4 regions of the Streptomyces sp. NPDC014733 genome follow, and region 3 is predicted to be linked to each of the others. Evidence: riboswitches for the same ligand, from Rfam matches in the RefSeq annotation. Region 3 holds a riboswitch; each other region holds the start of a gene.
The links. Region 3 has a riboswitch for cyclic di-AMP ahead of ACF1BH_RS21075 (transglycosylase family protein). Riboswitches for the same ligand answer to the same signal wherever they lie in the genome.

Region 1 (4,205 bases), on a different contig from region 3:
GTGGTGGCCGGGCAGCGTCAACCGGGCCGGACGTGGTGCGGAACACCGGAGGTGGGACTTCCGGGGCACCGGGGACCTCATGAGAGACTGGTCTAGACAACTGTGACGACTTGAAGGGCAACACCATGGCTGAGCGCCGCGTCAATGTCGGTTGGGCCGAGGGGCTGCACGCCCGTCCCGCCTCGATCTTCGTCCGTGCGGCCACCGCCGCCGGCGTTCCCGTGACGATCGCCAAGGCCGACGGCAACCCCGTCAACGCGGCCTCGATGCTCGCGGTGCTGGGCCTGGGCGCCCAGGGCGGCGAAGAGATCGTGCTCGCCTCGGACGCCGAGGGCGCCGAGGCCGCGCTGGAGCGTCTGGCGAAGCTGGTCGCCGAGGGGCTCGACGAGCTGCCGGAGACCGTCTGAACCGGGACGCCCCCGCCTCCCCGCAGCCGGGGAAAGGCCCCGCCGCCACGACCGGAACCGGTCACCGCGGCGGGGCCTTTCGCCTTCCCGGCGACGGAACGCCGCGCACCGCGCACCACGGCGGCCCGCTCCCCCGCCCGTAATTCCCCGCCCCTTCGGCACCGCACGCCCGAACAGTGGAATGCGCCGCCCCACAGGTGCGGCAATTCCCGGATGGCGTGTTTTATCGGAACCCGATTCCACAATTTTCCGTACGAGGCCGAAAGGATCCCGCCATGCGTCGGGCATCCCGTATACCGCGCCCCTAGGAAGAACGCACGCGCCCCCTGCCGACGGGGCGTGCCACGGGGCGCGCCGCGGCCTGCCGGTGCCGCGGGCGGTAGGCCGGCAGCGACCGCGCCACGTGCGAGGCCATCGTGGCCCGTGCCGCCTCCGCGTCGCCACGGGCCACCGCGTCCAGCACCGCGCCGTGGTCGTCCCAGGTCTCCGCGTACCGCGCCGGACGCTCGACGACATACATCCACTCGATCTTCCGCCGCACCTGGGTCAGCAGCGCGGTCAGCCCCGGATTGCCCGCCGCCAGCGCCAGCGTCTCGTGGAACCAGCCGTCCAGCCGGGGCAGGTCACCCGGGCATTCACGGCGGGCGCGCTCCCTGCCGAGCCGCACCACGCCCCGCAGGACCTTCAGCTGCGCGTCGGTGCGGCGGGCCGCCGCGCGGGCGGCGCCCATCGGCTCCAGGAGGGCCCGCAGGTCCAGGAGATCGGCGGCCTCCTGGGCGGTGGGCGCGGCGACGCAGGCGCCCGCGTGGCGACGCGCGGTGACGAACCCTTCCGACTGGAGGGTCCGTAACGCCTCACGGACCGGCACCCGGGAGACGCCGTACCGGGTGGCCAGAATGTCCTCGACGAGGCGGCTGCCGGGAATCAGCGCACCGGAAACGATGTCGTCGCGAATCGCCGTGGAGATACGCTGCACGGAAATCTCGCCTTGCGTCATCGCGGGCACCTCCACCGTCCTCCCCGGAAAACGCCGGTGCACGGCGCCTTTTCCGCGACTCTATTCGACGGTGACGGCCCCTTTACCGCCTTCACACATTCATGGAAATCTTTTGGGGAGTGCGTTCCCCGGCCGCGGGAAATCCGGCCATCCGCCGGACGGCACCGGACACGGCGGAGCCCCGGACACCCTGTGAGGGCGGTCCGGGGCTCCGGGGGGTGCGGGGTCAGACGTTGACGCCGTGCGCCCGCAGGTAGGCGATCGGGTCGATGTCCGAGCCGTAGTCCGGGCCGGTGCGGGCCTCGAAGTGCAGGTGCGGGCCGGTGACGTTGCCGGTCGCGCCGGACAGCGCGATCTGCTGACCGGGCATCACCTGCTGGCCGACCGAGACACCGATCTGCGACAGGTGGCCGTACTGGGTGTACGTGCCGTCGTTCATCTTGATGACGACGTTGTTGCCGTAGGCACCGCCCCAGCCGGCCTCGACGACGGTGCCCGCACCGACGGCGTGCACGGTGGTGCCGGTGGCGGCATGGAAGTCGATACCGGTGTGGGTGCCGGAGGACCACAGTCCGCTGGACGCCTTGTAGGCGGTGGAGACGTACGAGCCGGCGATCGGGGCGACGAAGGCGTTGAGGCGCTTGCGCTCCTCCTCGCGGGCGGCGCGGACCTCGTCCTCGTGCCGCTTGTCGGCCGCAGCCTTGGCGGCCTGGGCCTGCTTCACCGCGTCGGCCTCGGCCTTCGCCTTGGCCTCGGCCGTCTCGGCGACGGCCTGCTGCGCATCGGCCTGGGCCTGGACGCGCTCGGCGAGTTCGTCACCGAGGACGACGGCCCGCTGCAGCCCCGTGTCGTGCGCGGCGCCGGAGGTGGCGGCCATCGCAGGGGAGGAGACGGAGGCGACGACGCCGGTGGCGGCGAGACCGGCGATGCCGGCGATGTTGCGGGTCGTCCGGGCGCTGCGGCTCGGACGGCGGTGCTTCCCGGTGGCACGGGTGAACGCCATGTGCTGGCTGGTCCTTTCCTTCCTTCTCGCCTACCGGGTTAGCTGACGGGTTCGGAGCAGGAAGGTCTCCTACGGGTTCCTCCGGAGAGGCACCCGATTCACCCCAGGGGACATGTGGGTCCCCGGCTCCCCTGGCTCGCGCCGTACGGGGACTCGGCGATGGCTGTCCGGTGCCGCGGTTGCGGCGTGCTGCTGACGGACAGCGCGCATGACGCTAATCGCGGCAACTTTCAATCGGCAAACAGAAACGCCATATTGTGCGTTACGCCACACCGGATCCACGGAACCGGAATCCGACGTTCCTCAGCACAAAGGGGATCCCGAGGGCGTTTCTTCCCCCTCGGGATCCCCTTTCGTCCGGCTCTGCCGGGCTGTCGGAACGGCCCGGCCGGGGCCGCCGCCCCACGGTTCGTCAGCCGCTGACGACCGTCACCTCACCGATGCCCAGTGCCCGGACCGGCTCGGCGATCTGCGCCGCGTCACCGACCAGCACCGTCACCAGCCGGTCGGCCGGGAACGCGCTGACCACGGCGGCGGTCGCCTCGACCGTGCCGGTCTCGGCCAGCCGCGCGTACAGCTGCGCCTGGTAGTCGTCCGGAAGATGCTGCTCCACCTGGTCGGCGAGGGTGCCCGCGACCGCTGCCGCCGTCTCGTACTTCAGCGGCGCGACGCCGACGAGGTTCTGCACCGCGACGTCCCGCTCGGCGTCGGTCAGCCCCTCCGCCGCGAGGGTGCGCAGCACCTTCCACAGGTCGTCGAGGGCCGGGCCGGTGGACTCGGTGTCGACCGAGCCGCTGATCGCCAGCATCGAGGCGCCGGTGGGCCCGCCGGGCGCGTCCGGCGCCGACGACCGCAGCACCTGGCCGAAGGCCCGCACCCCGTAGGTGTAGCCCTTCTCCTCACGCAGCACCCGGTCCAGACGCGACGTCAGGGTGCCGCCCAGGCAGTACGTGCCGAGGACCTGCGCGGGCCACTGGCGGTCGTGGCGGTCGGCGCCGATCCGCCCGATGAGCAGCTGCGTCTGCACCGCGCCGGGGCGGTCGACGATCACGACACGGCCGGTGTCGTCCGCGGTGATCGGTGAGACGGCGACCGGCTCGGCGGGCGACCCCTGCCAGGCACCCAGCGTGTCGGCGAGCGCCGCGTCCACGTCGATGCCGGTGAAGTCACCGACGATCACGACGGTGGCCGCCGCGGGCCGCACATGCGCGGCGTAGAACGCCCGGACGGCCGCCGCGTCGATGCGACCGACGGTCTCCTCGGTGCCCTGCCGGGGCCGCGACATCCGCGACGACGCGGGGAACAGCTCCTTGGACAGCGCCATCGCGGCGCGGCGCCCCGGGTTGGCCAGCTCGTGCGGGATCTCGTCGAGGCGGTTGCGCACCAGGCGCTCCACCTCGCTCTCGGGGAAGGCGGGGGCGCGCAGCGCGTCGGCGAGCAACCCCAGCGCGCGCGACAGCCGGGAGGCCGGGACCTCCAGGGAGACGCGGACACCGGGGTGGTCGGCGTGCGCGTCCAACGTGGCGCCGCAGCGCTCCAGCTCGGCGGCGAACTCCTCGGCGTCGTGCCGGTCGGTGCCCTCCGACAACGCCCGCGCCATGATCGTGGCGACGCCGTCCAGGCCCTCCGGCTCGGTCTCCAGCGGCGCGACGATGTCGACCTCGACGGCGACGACCTGCTGGCCGGGGCGGTGGCTGCGCAGCACCGTCAGGCCGTTGGGCAGCGCGCCGCGCTCGGGCGCCGGGAAGGCCCACGGCCTGGGTGCCCCGCCCCGGGGCTGCGGGTGGAAGGTCATCTC
Region 2 (4,205 bases), on a different contig from region 3:
CGGACGGGGTCGCCGGGCCGGTGCGCCGCCAGTCGACGAACGACGCGGGGATCTCCTCCAGGAACCGCGACGGCGGGTTGTACGACGGCTGTCCCCAGGCGCTGCGCATCGTGGAGCGGGTGAGGTAGAGGCGCTCGCGGGCGCGGGTGATGCCGACGTAGGCGAGGCGGCGCTCCTCCTCCAGCTCCTTGGTCTGGCCGAGGGCGCGCATGTGCGGGAAGACGCCGTCCTCCATGCCGGTGAGGAAGACGACCGGGAACTCCAGCCCCTTGGCGGTGTGCAGGGTCATGAGCGTGACGACGCCGCTGCCGTCCTCGTCCTCGTCGGGGATCTGGTCGGAGTCGGCGACCAGTGCGACCTGCTCCAGGAAGTCGGCGAGCGTGCCACCGGATACGGGCTCCTCCGCATCGGCGTCCGCGCCCTCCGCGGCGGGGCCGGCCACGCGGTCCTGCTCGAACTCCAGGGCCACGGCGGCGAGTTCCTGGAGGTTCTCGATCCGGGTCTCGTCCTGCGGGTCGGTGGAGGACTGCAGCTCGGCCAGGTATCCGGTGCGCTCCAGGACCGCTTCGAGGACGGTGGCCGGTCCGGCGCCGGACTCGACGATGGTGCGCAGCTCTTCCATCAGGGTGTTGAAGCGCCGGACGGCGTTGGCGGAGCGGGCGGCCATGCCGTACGCCTCGTCGACGCGGCGCAGCGCCTGGGGGAAGCTGATCTTCTCGCGGAGTGCCAGGGCGTCGATCATCGCCTCGGCGCGGTCACCGATGCCGCGCTTGGGGACATTGAGGATCCGGCGGAGCGGGACGGTGTCCTCCGGGTTGGCGAGCACCCGCAGGTACGCGAGGATGTCGCGGACCTCCTTGCGCTCGTAGAAGCGGACGCCGCCGACGACCTTGTAGGGCAGTCCGACGCGGATGAGGATTTCCTCGAAGACGCGGGACTGGGCGTTGGTGCGGTAGAAGATCGCGACGTCTCCGGCGCGGGCGTCCTTCGCGTCGGTGAGGCGGTCGATCTCCTCGGCGACGAACTGGGCCTCGTCGTGCTCGGTGTCGGCGACGTACCCCGTGATGCGGGGGCCCTCGCCGGCTTCGGTCCAGAGGTTCTTGGGGCGGCGGTTCTCGTTCCGCTCGATGACGGCGTTGGCGGCGGAGAGGATGGTCTGGGTGGAGCGGTAGTTCTGCTCCAGCAGGATCGTCGTGGCGTCCGGGTAGTCCTCCTCGAACTGGAGGATGTTGCGGATCGTGGCGCCGCGGAAGGCGTAGATCGACTGGTCGGCGTCGCCGACGACGCACAGCTCGGCGGCGGATTCGGCCGGACCGACCAGCTCGCGCACGAGGGTGTACTGCGCGTGGTTGGTGTCCTGGTACTCGTCGACCATGACGTGGCGGAAGCGGCGGCGGTAGTGGGCCGCGACGTCCGGGAACGCCTGGAGGAGGTTGACGGTCGTCATGATGATGTCGTCGAAGTCCAGGGCGTTGGCCTCGCGCAGCCGCGCCTGGTAGAGCGCGTACGCCTGGGCCAGCGTCTTCTCGAAGCCGTCGGCCGCCTGTCCGGCGAAGGTCTCCTCGTCGATGAGCTCGTTCTTGAGGTTGGAGACCTTGGCGCTGAAGGACTTGGGCGGGAACCGCTTGGGGTCGAGATCGAGATCGCGGCAGACCAGGGCCATCAGGCGCTTGGAGTCGGCGGCGTCGTAGATCGAGAACGACGAGGTGAAGCCGAGGTGCTTGGACTCGCGGCGCAGGATGCGGACGCAGGCGCTGTGGAAGGTGGAGACCCACATGGCGTTGGCCCGGGGGCCGACCAGCTCCTCGACGCGCTCCTTCATCTCACCGGCGGCCTTGTTGGTGAAGGTGATCGCGAGGATCTGGCCGGGGTGGACGCCGCGGGCGGCGAGCAGGTGCGCGATGCGGTGGGTGAGCACCCGGGTCTTGCCGGAACCGGCTCCGGCGACGATCAGCAGCGGGCCGCCGGAGTGCACCACGGCGGCCTTCTGGGCGTCGTTGAGCCCTTCCAGGAGCGTGGCCGGGTCGACCGCGGGGCGGGCGGCGCCGTCGCGGTAGTGCGCGTCCCGGGGTACGGGGGCGTCGAACTTCCCGCTGAAGAGGTCGTGCGGGACCTCCTCCGGGGCCGGGCCGTGCTCGTCCTCGGGGGGCGGCGGGGGCTCCTCGTCCTTGGGGGCGAGGTCCGCCAGGAAGCTGTCGTCAAAGAGGCTGCTCATCGCCCACCGAGTCTAGGCCGCCCCACTGACAGTCGGGGCCGGAGCCGGGGAAAGGCCGGAAGTCCGGGGCGTTCCGCTCCGCGTCGCCCCGGGAACCCGGCATTCCACGCAGAAGCCTCGCCCTGCCCACACGAACGTCACCTCATGCACACAGGCCACGAAAAGGTTTCGGGCAAATCGAACATCTGCCTTCACAGGAGCCACACGAGTTGGCTAGGTTCACGCTCGGGCTGCCCGCATCCCGTGGACGACAGCGTCCGCACGGGCCGCCTCCGCCGAGTCCGGCCCTGCCCCACGGCACCCGGAGCCGGGGACCCATCAGCACCACCGGGGTGAATCGGTCGGTACGGCCGCGCGCGTGCGCACGTACGGACCGTAGGGCAAGCCTTCCGTCTGCGACACCGCCCGAACCCGACAGCTAACCCGGTAGGCGGTCCACGGAAGGAGTCGTCGGCCTTGCCGTCGCACCGCAAGCCGCGTACCCGCGTCCTCATCTCGCCCGGCAGCCGCCGGACGGCCGCCGGCCTGACGACCGCGGCCCTCGCCACGGTCACCCTGCTCTCGCAGTCTGCCGAGGCGTCCCCCCGCTCCCCGAAGCCGACCGTCGAAGAGGTCAAGAAGAAGGTCGACACCCTCTACCGCCAGGCCGAGGTCGCGACCCAGAAGTACAACGCCGTCAAGGAGCGCGTCGACGCGCGGCGGTCCGAGGTCAGCGACCTCCAGGACGCCGCGGCGCGCCGCACCGGCAAGCTCAACGAGGCCCGCCGGGAGCTGGGCACCTTCGCCGCCGCGCAGTACCGCAGCGGCGGGGTGAGCACCACCGCGCAGCTGATGTTCTCCAAGGACCCGCAGCAGTTCGCCGACCGCAGCCATCTGATGGAGCGGCTGACCGGGCGGCAGCAGCAGGCCGTCGACGCCTACCAGGAGCAACAGGCCGCCGCCGCCCACCAGCGGGCCGAGGCGACCCGCAGCCTGGACCGCCTCCAGGAGTCGCGGTCCGAGCTGGCCGGCTCCAAGCGGACGGTCCAGGGCAAGCTGGCCGAGGCCCGCCAGCTGCTCTCCGAGCTGACCGCCCAGGAGAAGGCGCGGCTGGCGGAGCTGGAGCGCCAGAAGGAGGAGGCGGCCCGCCGCAAGGCCGAGGAGGAGGAGCGCAAGCAGCACGAGCAGCCCGGCGGCGGCGCGGACACCGGCTCCCCCGGTACGGGCACGACCGACCCGGGCCAGGGCGGCGGCCCGGCCGACGGCTCGTACCGCACCAAGGCCGAGAAGGCGCTCGCGTTCGCCCGCGCCCAGATGGGCAAGCCGTACGTCTGGGGCGCCACCGGCCCCAACTCCTACGACTGCTCCGGGCTGACGCAGGCCGCGTGGAAGGCGGCCGGGGTGAGCCTGCCGCGTACGACGTGGGACCAGGTCAAGGTCGGCCAGCGCGTCGCCACCAAGGACCTCGCCCCCGGTGACCTGGTGTTCTTCTACAACGACATCAGCCACGTCGGGATGTACATCGGCGACGGCAAGATGATCCACGCCCCGAAGCCGGGCGCCAGCGTCCGCATCGAGTCGATCTACTACATGCCGATCTACGGCAGCGTCCGCCCCGCGTGACGCCCCTCGGGGAGGCCGTCGCACCGCGCGCCTCCCCGGTTGCACGGCTCCGGCCCGGTCCCTCGGTGAGGGGCCGGGCCGGAGGCGTACGCGGAGTGTGCCGGGGGCGCGGGGGATGCGGCCGCGCGCCCCGGTCGGGCTCAGGTCCAGAGCACCGCGATGAAGATGTTGACCATGGTGAGCAGGCCGACCGTGCCGAACAGCGGCTTGGCGATGCTCTCCTCGTCCCGCTTGACGTAGACCAGCCCCAGGATGACGACCAGGACGGCCAGCTTGACGCCGATCTTGATGTTGTCGACGGAGCTGCCCTGGGCCTGGTTCAGGCCGACCAGCGCGACGCCGGTGACCAGCATCGTCAGCGCACCGTGCAGCATCGCCGGCACGAACC
Region 3 (4,205 bases):
GCCGGGATGATGCTCCGCCACACCAAGCCGGGCGGCACCGGCGGCGGGCCGCGCGGCGGCGTCGCCAAGGCGGTCAAGAAGATCCGCGGCTACCTCGCCGAGCTGATCCACCGCAAGCGCGCCGTCCTGCCGCCCGAGCCCGCGCCCGACGAGGACCTGATCTCCGGCCTGATCCGCGCCTCCGACCACGGCGAGCACCTCACCGAGAACGAGGTCGCCGCGATGGCGTTCATCCTGCTCTTCGCCGGTTTCGAGACCACCGTCAACCTCATCGGCAACGGCACCTACGCCCTGCTGCGCACCCCCGACCAGCGTGAACTCCTCCAGAAGTCGCTGGCCGCCGGCGACCGCGAGGTGCTGACCACCGGTATCGAGGAGCTGCTGCGCTACGACGGCCCGGTCGAGCTGGCCACCTGGCGGTTCGCGACCGAGGAGCTGACGCTCGGCGGGGAGCGGATAGCCGTCGGCGATCCGGTGCTGGTGGTGCTCGCCGCCGCCGACCGCGACCCCGCGCGCTTCGACGCCCCGGACACCCTCGACCTGCGCCGCACCGACAACCCGCACCTCGGTTACGGCCACGGCATCCACTACTGCCTCGGCGCGCCGCTCGCCCGCCTCGAAGGGCGGACCGCGCTCGCCACCCTCCTGACCCGCCTGCCGGACATCCGGCTCGCGGCGGATCCGGAGGAATTGCGGTGGCGTGGCGGGCTCATCATGCGCGGTCTGCGCGCCCTCCCCGTGGAGTTCACCCCGGCCCCCTGACGACACGCCGTCCACCTGCGCGGACGGCCGTCCGCAGCCCGGAAGTTGACGCTCCATCAGCCACGTGACCTACACGTGATCTCCGCTACACCGGCTTGTGACGCCCCGTGAGCCCGGTTACCTTGCCACCGAACAAGCGCTCCATCGCCCCGGTGGACGCCGTACCGGATCCCGGGCGGCCGGACCGGGGCGGCGGGACGGACAACTCAACCGCCGCTCGAAAGGCAATCGCATGCGCACCGGCAACGGCAGACACCGTCGCCCCCGCCAGGCACCGGCCCTCTTTGTCACGGCGGGTGTGACCGGCGCGGGCCTCGCCCTGCCCCTTCTCGGCGCGGGCGCCGCCCACGCCGCCGACACCTCCACCTGGGACCGGGTCGCCCAGTGCGAGTCCGGCGGCATCTGGTCCAGCGCCGGTGGCAACGGTTTCTACGGCGGACTCCAGCTCACCCTCGACATGTGGCGCGATTACGGCGGCCTGGAGTACGCGGCCCGCCCCGACCTGGCCAGCCGCGCCCAGCAGATAGCCGTGGCCCAGGCGATCCTCGCCGACCGCGGCCCCGAGGCCTGGCCGCGCTGCGCGTCCGAGGCCGGACTCACCGAGGACGGCGCGGCGCCCGACGTCGACCCCGGTGGCTCCGTCACCACCCCGCCCGCCGGTGCGGACGACGCCCACACCGGTACCGGCACCGACTCCGACCAGGAGACGCCCTCGGCGCCGGACACCACCGACCCGGCCACCCCGAAGGGCACCCCGGACCCGTCCGACTCCCCGGACCCGTCCACCTCGCCCGACGCCACCGGCTCCCCCGAGGCACCCGAAGGCTCGCAGCGGCCCGGTACGCCCGGCCCGTCCGGCGAGCCGTCCACCGACCCGTCCGACCACGCCTCGCACCCCTCCGAGCCCTCGCACCCGTCCCGTGCGACGCCTCCGGCGGACACCGGCGGCTCCCGTGACGGCGACGGCTCCGGGCGCCATCGCGGCGGCAGCGACGCCGACGCGGACGGCGACCGCGCCCCGGGGCGGCACGCCTCGCGCGGCGGTGAGCGGACGGACCCGGACGAGGGCGCGTACACCGTGCGCTCCGGTGACAACCTGTCAGCCATCGTCGAGGCGCGCGACCTGCCCGGCGGCTGGCCCGCGCTGTACGAGCGCAACGAGGACGTCATCGGCGCCGACCCGGACCTCATCCACCCAGGTCAACTCCTCGACCTGGGCCACTGATCGAGCCGATAGGCGGCTTTTGCCCGTTTTGGCGAAAGTGAGACATGGGTCTCGTCGCCGTCCGGGGTGTCCCGACCTGCCCTTCGATTCCGCACCGTGTCCTACCTGCGGAAATATGTGCCTTCTGCGGCCGTTGGCGGTCAACTGGGTGCAGAAAGCGGGGTTTGAACGACACGGGGGGTTCTGTTTACGGTCAGGACCGCTCGCCAAAGCGGGCCCTTCGTTCACACGCCGAATCCTGCCGGTGGGCGAAGGTGGTCGACGCGCAAGCGCCGAAGGCAGGAGCGGGGGACCCAAGGTAAGCGCCGGCCCCGCCCGTGAAAGCGGGTCAACCGGCTTGGGGTGAAGCCGTGTGCGCGTCACACGGCCGGGCAATCCACACCGCCCGAACCCGACAGCTCACCTCGCAGGCGTCGGTGAGGAAAACGAAGCATGCTGATCAACAAGGCCAAGCACCGTCGCCCCTCCAAGGCCGTCCGCGTCGCCACCCTCGCCGGTGTCGCCGGCGCCGCCGTGGCCGTCCCGCTGATGGGCGCCACCAACGCCTCCGCCGCCTCCGTCTCCACCTGGGACGCCGTCGCCCAGTGCGAGTCCGGCGGCAACTGGTCGATCAACACCGGCAACGGCTACTACGGCGGCCTGCAGTTCTCCGCCTCCAGCTGGGCGGCGGCCGGCGGCACGCAGTTCGCGCCCCGCGCCGACCTGGCCACCAAGGCCCAGCAGATCCAGGCCGCCGAGAAGCTCCTCGCCATCCAGGGCCCGGGCGCCTGGTCCTGCGCCGGTGCGGGCAACCTCACCGCCGGTGGCCCGTCCCCCGACCTGAACACCTCCGCCACCAAGGCCGCCCCCAAGCAGCAGGCCCCGCAGCCCAAGGCCGCCCCGCGGCAGCAGGCGCCGAAGCAGCAGGCCCCGCAGCAGCAGTCCCGTCCCGCGACGCCGCAGCACCACGTCATGGGCCACGGCAACTACACCGTGAAGTCCGGCGACACCCTGGCCAAGATCGCCAAGGCGCACGGCAAGAACTGGAAGTCGGTCTACGCGGACAACAAGTCCGTCATCGGCTCCAACCCGAACCTCATCTTCCCGGGCCAGAAGCTCCACGTCTGATCCCGCACCCCCGGGCCTCTGCCCCCTCCCGGCCTCCGATCCCGTGCGTACGGCGGTACGCGCGGCACACCGGACCGGGAGGCGGCCTGCCGCCCGGACCCCGCGGGCCACGGCCCCCGGCACCGCCCGGGAGCCCCCGCTCACCCGCGGACCTCCCCCCACGGGATACCCCGCCCGGCGCGCACGTCCCCGGGGCGGCACCGGCTCCCCGCCGTCGCCGCCCTCCGCGCGCCGAGGCGGGGTTTCGCCGTTCCGTACCCTGGTCCCGGACACAGCGTCGTGCCCGCCCCTTATCAGCTGCTTTTCCGTTCCGCGGCCTTCGTTGTCGAATATCAGGAACCCGGCGTCCGAGGCACCTTTCGTCCCGTCCTGCGGGCCGCGAGGTAGCGGAAGGCCCGGGGGCCGTTAGGCTCGTGCCGCAGAACTCCAGACACCCATGAAGGAGACAACGTGCCGTCCATCGACGTCGTCGTAGCCCGCGAAATTCTCGACTCGCGAGGTAATCCCACGGTCGAGGTCGAGGTCGGCCTCGACGACGGCTCCACCGGTCGGGCCGCCGTCCCGTCCGGTGCCTCCACCGGAGCCTTCGAGGCCGTCGAGCTGCGCGACGGGGACCCCAACCGCTACCAGGGCAAGGGCGTCGAGAAGGCCGTTCTCGCCGTCATCGAGCAGATCGGCCCGGAGCTGGTCGGCTACGACGCCACCGAGCAGCGCCTCATCGACCAGGCCATGTTCGACCTGGACGCCACCGACAACAAGGGCTCGCTGGGCGCCAACGCCATCCTCGGCGTCTCCCTCGCCGTCGCGCACGCCGCCTCCGAGGCCAGCGACCTGCCGCTCTTCCGCTACCTCGGCGGCCCGAACGCGCACGTCCTGCCCGTCCCGATGATGAACATCCTGAACGGTGGGTCGCACGCCGACTCCAACGTCGACATCCAGGAGTTCATGATCGCCCCGATCGGTGCGGAGTCCTTCTCCGAGGCGCTGCGCTGGGGCGCCGAGGTCTACCACACCCTCAAGAAGGTCCTGAAGAACAAGGGCCTGGCCACCGGCCTGGGCGACGAGGGCGGCTTCGCCCCCAACCTCGGCTCCAACCGTGAGGCCCTCGACC
Region 4 (4,205 bases), on a different contig from region 3:
CTCGCGGAGATCCCGTCCGGGGAGCGCGCCGTGCTGCGCGTCCTGAACCGGGGGCATCCGCCACCGCTGCTGCTCACCCCGGACGGCGGGCTGCGGACACTGGTGCCCGCGGTGCACGCGCTGCCGCTGGGGATGAGCGAGGTGGCCGGGTGGCCGGACCGCGCGGACGAGCTGTTCTACCCCGCCGGTTCGCTCCTGCTGCTGTTCACCGACGGGCTGACCGAGGCGCGCGACCGGGCGGGGGAGTTCTACGACCCGGTGGCCCGGCTGCGCGGCCGGGTCTTCTCCGGGCCCGACCGGCTGCTGGACACGCTGGTCACCGAGGTCGCCGCGCACACGGGCGGGGCGGGCACGGACGACATGGCGCTGCTGGCGGTGCAGCGGCCGTTGGAGGAGTAGGGCCGGAGCACGGGGGAGTGACGGGGCGCGCGGAGCGCGGGCACGCGCCGGGCGCGCGGGGAGCCCGGGGCCGCCCCGGCACGCGGGGCGCGCGGCCGGCTCCCGCGCGCCGGTACGGCCCCGTGGGCGGAGACCTCTACGCCACCCAGTGGAGGCTCTGGCCGTGTGCCCCCGTCAGGGCCACCGGGCGGTCGTCCAGCGCGAGGGTCAGCAGCTGTTCCCGGTGGCCCGGGGTGAGGCGGCCGGCGGCCGGGGCGGGGAGCCACGGGGTGACGGAGTGGTGTTCCTGGGAGATCCAGTGGCCGCCGCCCGGCCGCCCGGCGAGCAGCGCGCGCACCCGGTCGGCGAACCGCTCCCGGTGCGCGGGCGGCAGATACGGCAGTACCGAGGTGTGAAAGACGACGAGTGTGGCGTCCGCCGGGACCCGCGCCGCCAGCGCCGGCAACTCCTCGACCAGGTCGCCGCGGACGATCTCGGGCCGCGGCGCCGCCCGTACCGCGTCCACCGCCGCCGTCAGCCGCTGTGCCCGCTCCGGGGTGCCCGGCCACACCAGGGACCGTAGCCAGCGCAGCGCCTCGGGGTCGTCCACCGGGTCGAGCGGCGTGAGGTCGATGCCGCCGCGCCACACGATCTCCGGGAGCCGCGCGGGCGTCGCCGCATCCGCCGCGGCCACCCGGTCCTCCCGTCCGACGCGGCACCGGAAGGTGACCGGGCTGTCCGGGGCGCCGAGGACGTGCGCCTCCGGGGACGTGTCCGGCCCGGGGGCCCCTGGGGCGGCGTCCGGCTCGTACGCGTACCGGTAGCGGTCCGGGTGGAGGCAGAGACCGGCCGAGGTGCCGACCTCCAGGAGGGCCAACGGGCCGCGGAGGCGGGCCAGGAGAGGCAGCAAGGTGGCGCAGCGGCCCGGCTCGTTGGTCTGGGTGGAGCGGCTCATGACGACCGCACGGACCTCGTCCCAGTGCCGGATCGTCCACTCGCGCCAGCGGCCGTACGCCGGCTCACCGCGCGGGCCCTGCTCGGCGTGCGGGCCGTCGAGGTGGCGGACGGCCGCCAGCAGGAGGTTGGGCTGCTGCTTGTTGCCCACCGGGAGGGACGCGGCGAGGAGTTCGCACAGCTCCGGGTCCTGCCCGATCCGTGCCGTCAGCTCCTCGTGGGCCGCGCAGCGGCCCCGCGCCTCCCTCCAGGAGAAGTCCCGGTAGCGCGCTGCCAGGGCCTGTGCGTTGTTGACGAAGTCGACGACCATGATCAGACGCTACTGCCCTCACGGAGCGTGAGGAGTGCGCACCCCTCCGCATAACAAGTGATGCACAATCATCCGCAGGCCGTTTCGTGAAGGGTGATCAACTCGACCGGTTTGCACGGACGTTGCCCCGAAAAGTCTTGGCCAAGAGCCGTCGTCGTACGGAGGGGATTCGCGGGATCGCTTGGAAATCGGCCGCGATCTCTATTACTGTCCGATAACGGAGCGCGGTCGTCCCAGCCGTCGCAGAGGCGGCACCGTGCCCCCACGCCGAATCCCGTACGCGCTCTTCAGGTATGCCGGGCACCCAGGCACACCGGTGGTCACTTCCCGCTACGGCGTCTCCCCGCACGCCGATGCGTCGATATTTCGTGAACTGCCGTGACGTGTCCTGTCTTTGCCGCGGTGTCCCGAGCGGCGCCGAGGGAACCGGGGAACCACCTCCATGGGGTGAATCGGACGCCTCGGCCAGAGGCCGCCCGTAGGAGACCTTCCTGCTCCGAACCCGTCAGCTAACCCGGTAGGCGCGAAGGAAGGAAAGGAGTGCGCCCCCGTGGCGTCCAACAGGCTTGCCCCCGAGGCTCCGTCCGCCCACCCCCTCCCCCAGGATCTGCCGGATTCCCTGACCGATACGGCCACCTTCGCTCCGGGCGCGTTCGCCCCGGAGGGCCCCGGCCCGTACGGTGTCGCGGACGACGGTCCCGGCGAGTGGAACCCGACCGAGGAGTCCGTGCGGTCCGTCCGCGGCCGGCACCGCGTCGGGAAGCAGCGCTCCGCGCTGGCCCGCAGCGGCACGGTCCTCGGCGTCGGGGTGATCGCGGCGGTCGGCGCCGGCGGCATGGCGACCGCCGAGGACAAGCCGCCGGTCCCGATCTCCATGCCGGACATCGGCGCCCTCGCCTCCGACGTCACCGGAGCGCTGCCGGCCGCCGAATCGCTGCCCGGCATCGGGCCGTTGCTCGGCTCCGACGACGCGTCCGGCCCGGCCACCACCGCGGCGCCGCTCTCGTCCGCCGGCCTCACCGCCGAGGACGGGCAGGGCACGGGCGCCGGGGAGGCGCTGCGCAGCCGCATCCTCCAGCAGGCCGACACCCAGCAGGAGGCCGGTGAGCGCGACGCCCGGGAGGCCGCCGAACACCGCGCGCTCGCCCGCGCGGAGCAGACCGCCGCGAGCGACCACAAGGAGGCGGTGGCCGACGCGAAGGCGGAGCGCGCCGAGGCCGCGCGCAAGGAGGCGGCCGCCAAGGCGAAGCGCGAGGCCGAGGCCCGCGCGAAGGCCGAGGCCGCGCGCCTGGCCGAGCTGGCCAAGAGCTATCTGCTGCCGGTCACCTCGTACACCCTCACCGCCGGCTTCGGCCAGGCCGGTGACCGCTGGGCCGCCGACCACACGGGCCAGGACTTCGCCGCCCCCACGGGCACGCCCGTCAAGGCCGTCCACTCCGGCACCATCACCCAGGCGGGCTGGGCCGGTGCGTACGGCTACCGCATCGTCCTCACCCTCGACGACGGTACGGAGCTGTGGTTCTGCCACCTCTCGTCGATGGTGAAGACCGGCGGCAAGGTCTCCACCGGCGAGGTCATCGGCCGCGTCGGCGCCACCGGGAACGTCACCGGCCCCCATCTCCACCTGGAGGTCCGTCCCGGTGGCGGCGGCCCGATCGACCCGATGCCGTGGCTGCGGGCCCGGGGTCTGAACGTCTGAGCCCGCTGCGGCCCTGAGGGGAGTCCGGGGCTCGCGTCCGGGGCGCGCGTGAGGACGTCGCGCGCCGGGCCGGGCTCCGGGCCACCACCGCGCGCCGGGCTCCGGGCCGCCCGCGCGGATGGGCTGCCAGGTGTGCCGGGGCCGGTACACCCGGATGCCGCGGCCCGGAAATGCCGCCGCCGCGCGGTGTGTTGAATGACGGCATGACCACACGTAAGCCTCTCGGCTCGCTCTCCGTCTCCCCGCTCTGCCTCGGCGGCAACGTTTTCGGCTGGTCCACCGACGAGGCCGAGTCGTTCGCGGTGCTCGACGCGTACGTCGCCGGCGGCGGCAACTTCATCGACACCGCCGACGCCTACTCGGCCTGGGTTCCCGGCAACGAGGGCGGCGAGTCCGAGACCGTCATCGGCAACTGGCTCGCCGCCCGCGGCAACCGCGACGACGTCGTCATCGCCACCAAGGTCGGTGCCCTCCCCGGCCTCAAGGGCCTCTCCGCCGCCACGATCAAGAAGGCCGTCGAGGGTTCGCTGCGCCGCCTGCGCACCGACCACATCGACCTCTACTACACCCACTACGACGACGAGTCGCTGGAGGTCGGCGAGTTCCTGACCGTCCTCGACGACCTCGTCCGGGCCGGCAAGGTCCGTGAGATCGCCGCCTCCAACATCTCGGCCGCCCGCCTGGAGGAGGCGCTGTCCTTCTCCGAGCGCGAGGGCCTGGCCCGCTACGTCGCCCTCCAGCCGCAGTACAACCTGGTCTCCCGCGACACCTACGAGGGCGAACTGGCCGAGGTCGCCGCCCGCCACGACGTGGGCGCCGTCCCGTACTACGGGCTCGCCTCCGGCTTCCTGACCGGCAAGTACC

Region 1: it holds a riboswitch for cyclic di-AMP, as region 3 does, so the genes downstream of both, ACF1BH_RS05400 (M23 family metallopeptidase) here and ACF1BH_RS21075 (transglycosylase family protein) in region 3, are expected to answer to the same signal.
Region 2: it holds a riboswitch for cyclic di-AMP, as region 3 does, so the genes downstream of both, ACF1BH_RS03200 (NlpC/P60 family protein) here and ACF1BH_RS21075 (transglycosylase family protein) in region 3, are expected to answer to the same signal.
Region 4: it holds a riboswitch for cyclic di-AMP, as region 3 does, so the genes downstream of both, ACF1BH_RS28135 (M23 family metallopeptidase) here and ACF1BH_RS21075 (transglycosylase family protein) in region 3, are expected to answer to the same signal.

What each region holds. Positions count from the first base shown of each region.
Region 1 is NZ_JBIBYO010000002.1:108,573-112,777, reverse strand. Features, by position in the region: gene ACF1BH_RS05410 (HPr family phosphocarrier protein) at 126-407, shown strand; gene ACF1BH_RS05405 (GntR family transcriptional regulator) at 712-1,404, opposite strand; gene ACF1BH_RS05400 (M23 family metallopeptidase) at 1,631-2,407, opposite strand; cyclic di-AMP (ydaO/yuaA leader) riboswitch at 2,420-2,576, opposite strand; gene ACF1BH_RS05395 (M16 family metallopeptidase) at 2,820-4,202, opposite strand.
Region 2 is NZ_JBIBYO010000001.1:718,468-722,672, forward strand. Features, by position in the region: gene pcrA (DNA helicase PcrA) at 1-2,215, opposite strand, end outside; cyclic di-AMP (ydaO/yuaA leader) riboswitch at 2,479-2,664, shown strand; gene ACF1BH_RS03200 (NlpC/P60 family protein) at 2,672-3,817, shown strand; gene ACF1BH_RS03205 (hypothetical protein) at 3,958-4,205, opposite strand, start outside.
Region 3 is NZ_JBIBYO010000009.1:112,816-117,020, forward strand. Features, by position in the region: gene ACF1BH_RS21065 (cytochrome P450) at 1-762, shown strand, start outside; gene ACF1BH_RS21070 (transglycosylase family protein) at 995-1,987, shown strand; cyclic di-AMP (ydaO/yuaA leader) riboswitch at 2,207-2,415, shown strand; gene ACF1BH_RS21075 (transglycosylase family protein) at 2,420-3,094, shown strand; gene eno (phosphopyruvate hydratase) at 3,545-4,205, shown strand, end outside.
Region 4 is NZ_JBIBYO010000017.1:93,148-97,352, forward strand. Features, by position in the region: gene ACF1BH_RS28125 (PP2C family protein-serine/threonine phosphatase) at 1-399, shown strand, start outside; gene ACF1BH_RS28130 (DUF2332 domain-containing protein) at 536-1,642, opposite strand; cyclic di-AMP (ydaO/yuaA leader) riboswitch at 2,031-2,180, shown strand; gene ACF1BH_RS28135 (M23 family metallopeptidase) at 2,193-3,341, shown strand; gene ACF1BH_RS28140 (aldo/keto reductase) at 3,545-4,205, shown strand, end outside.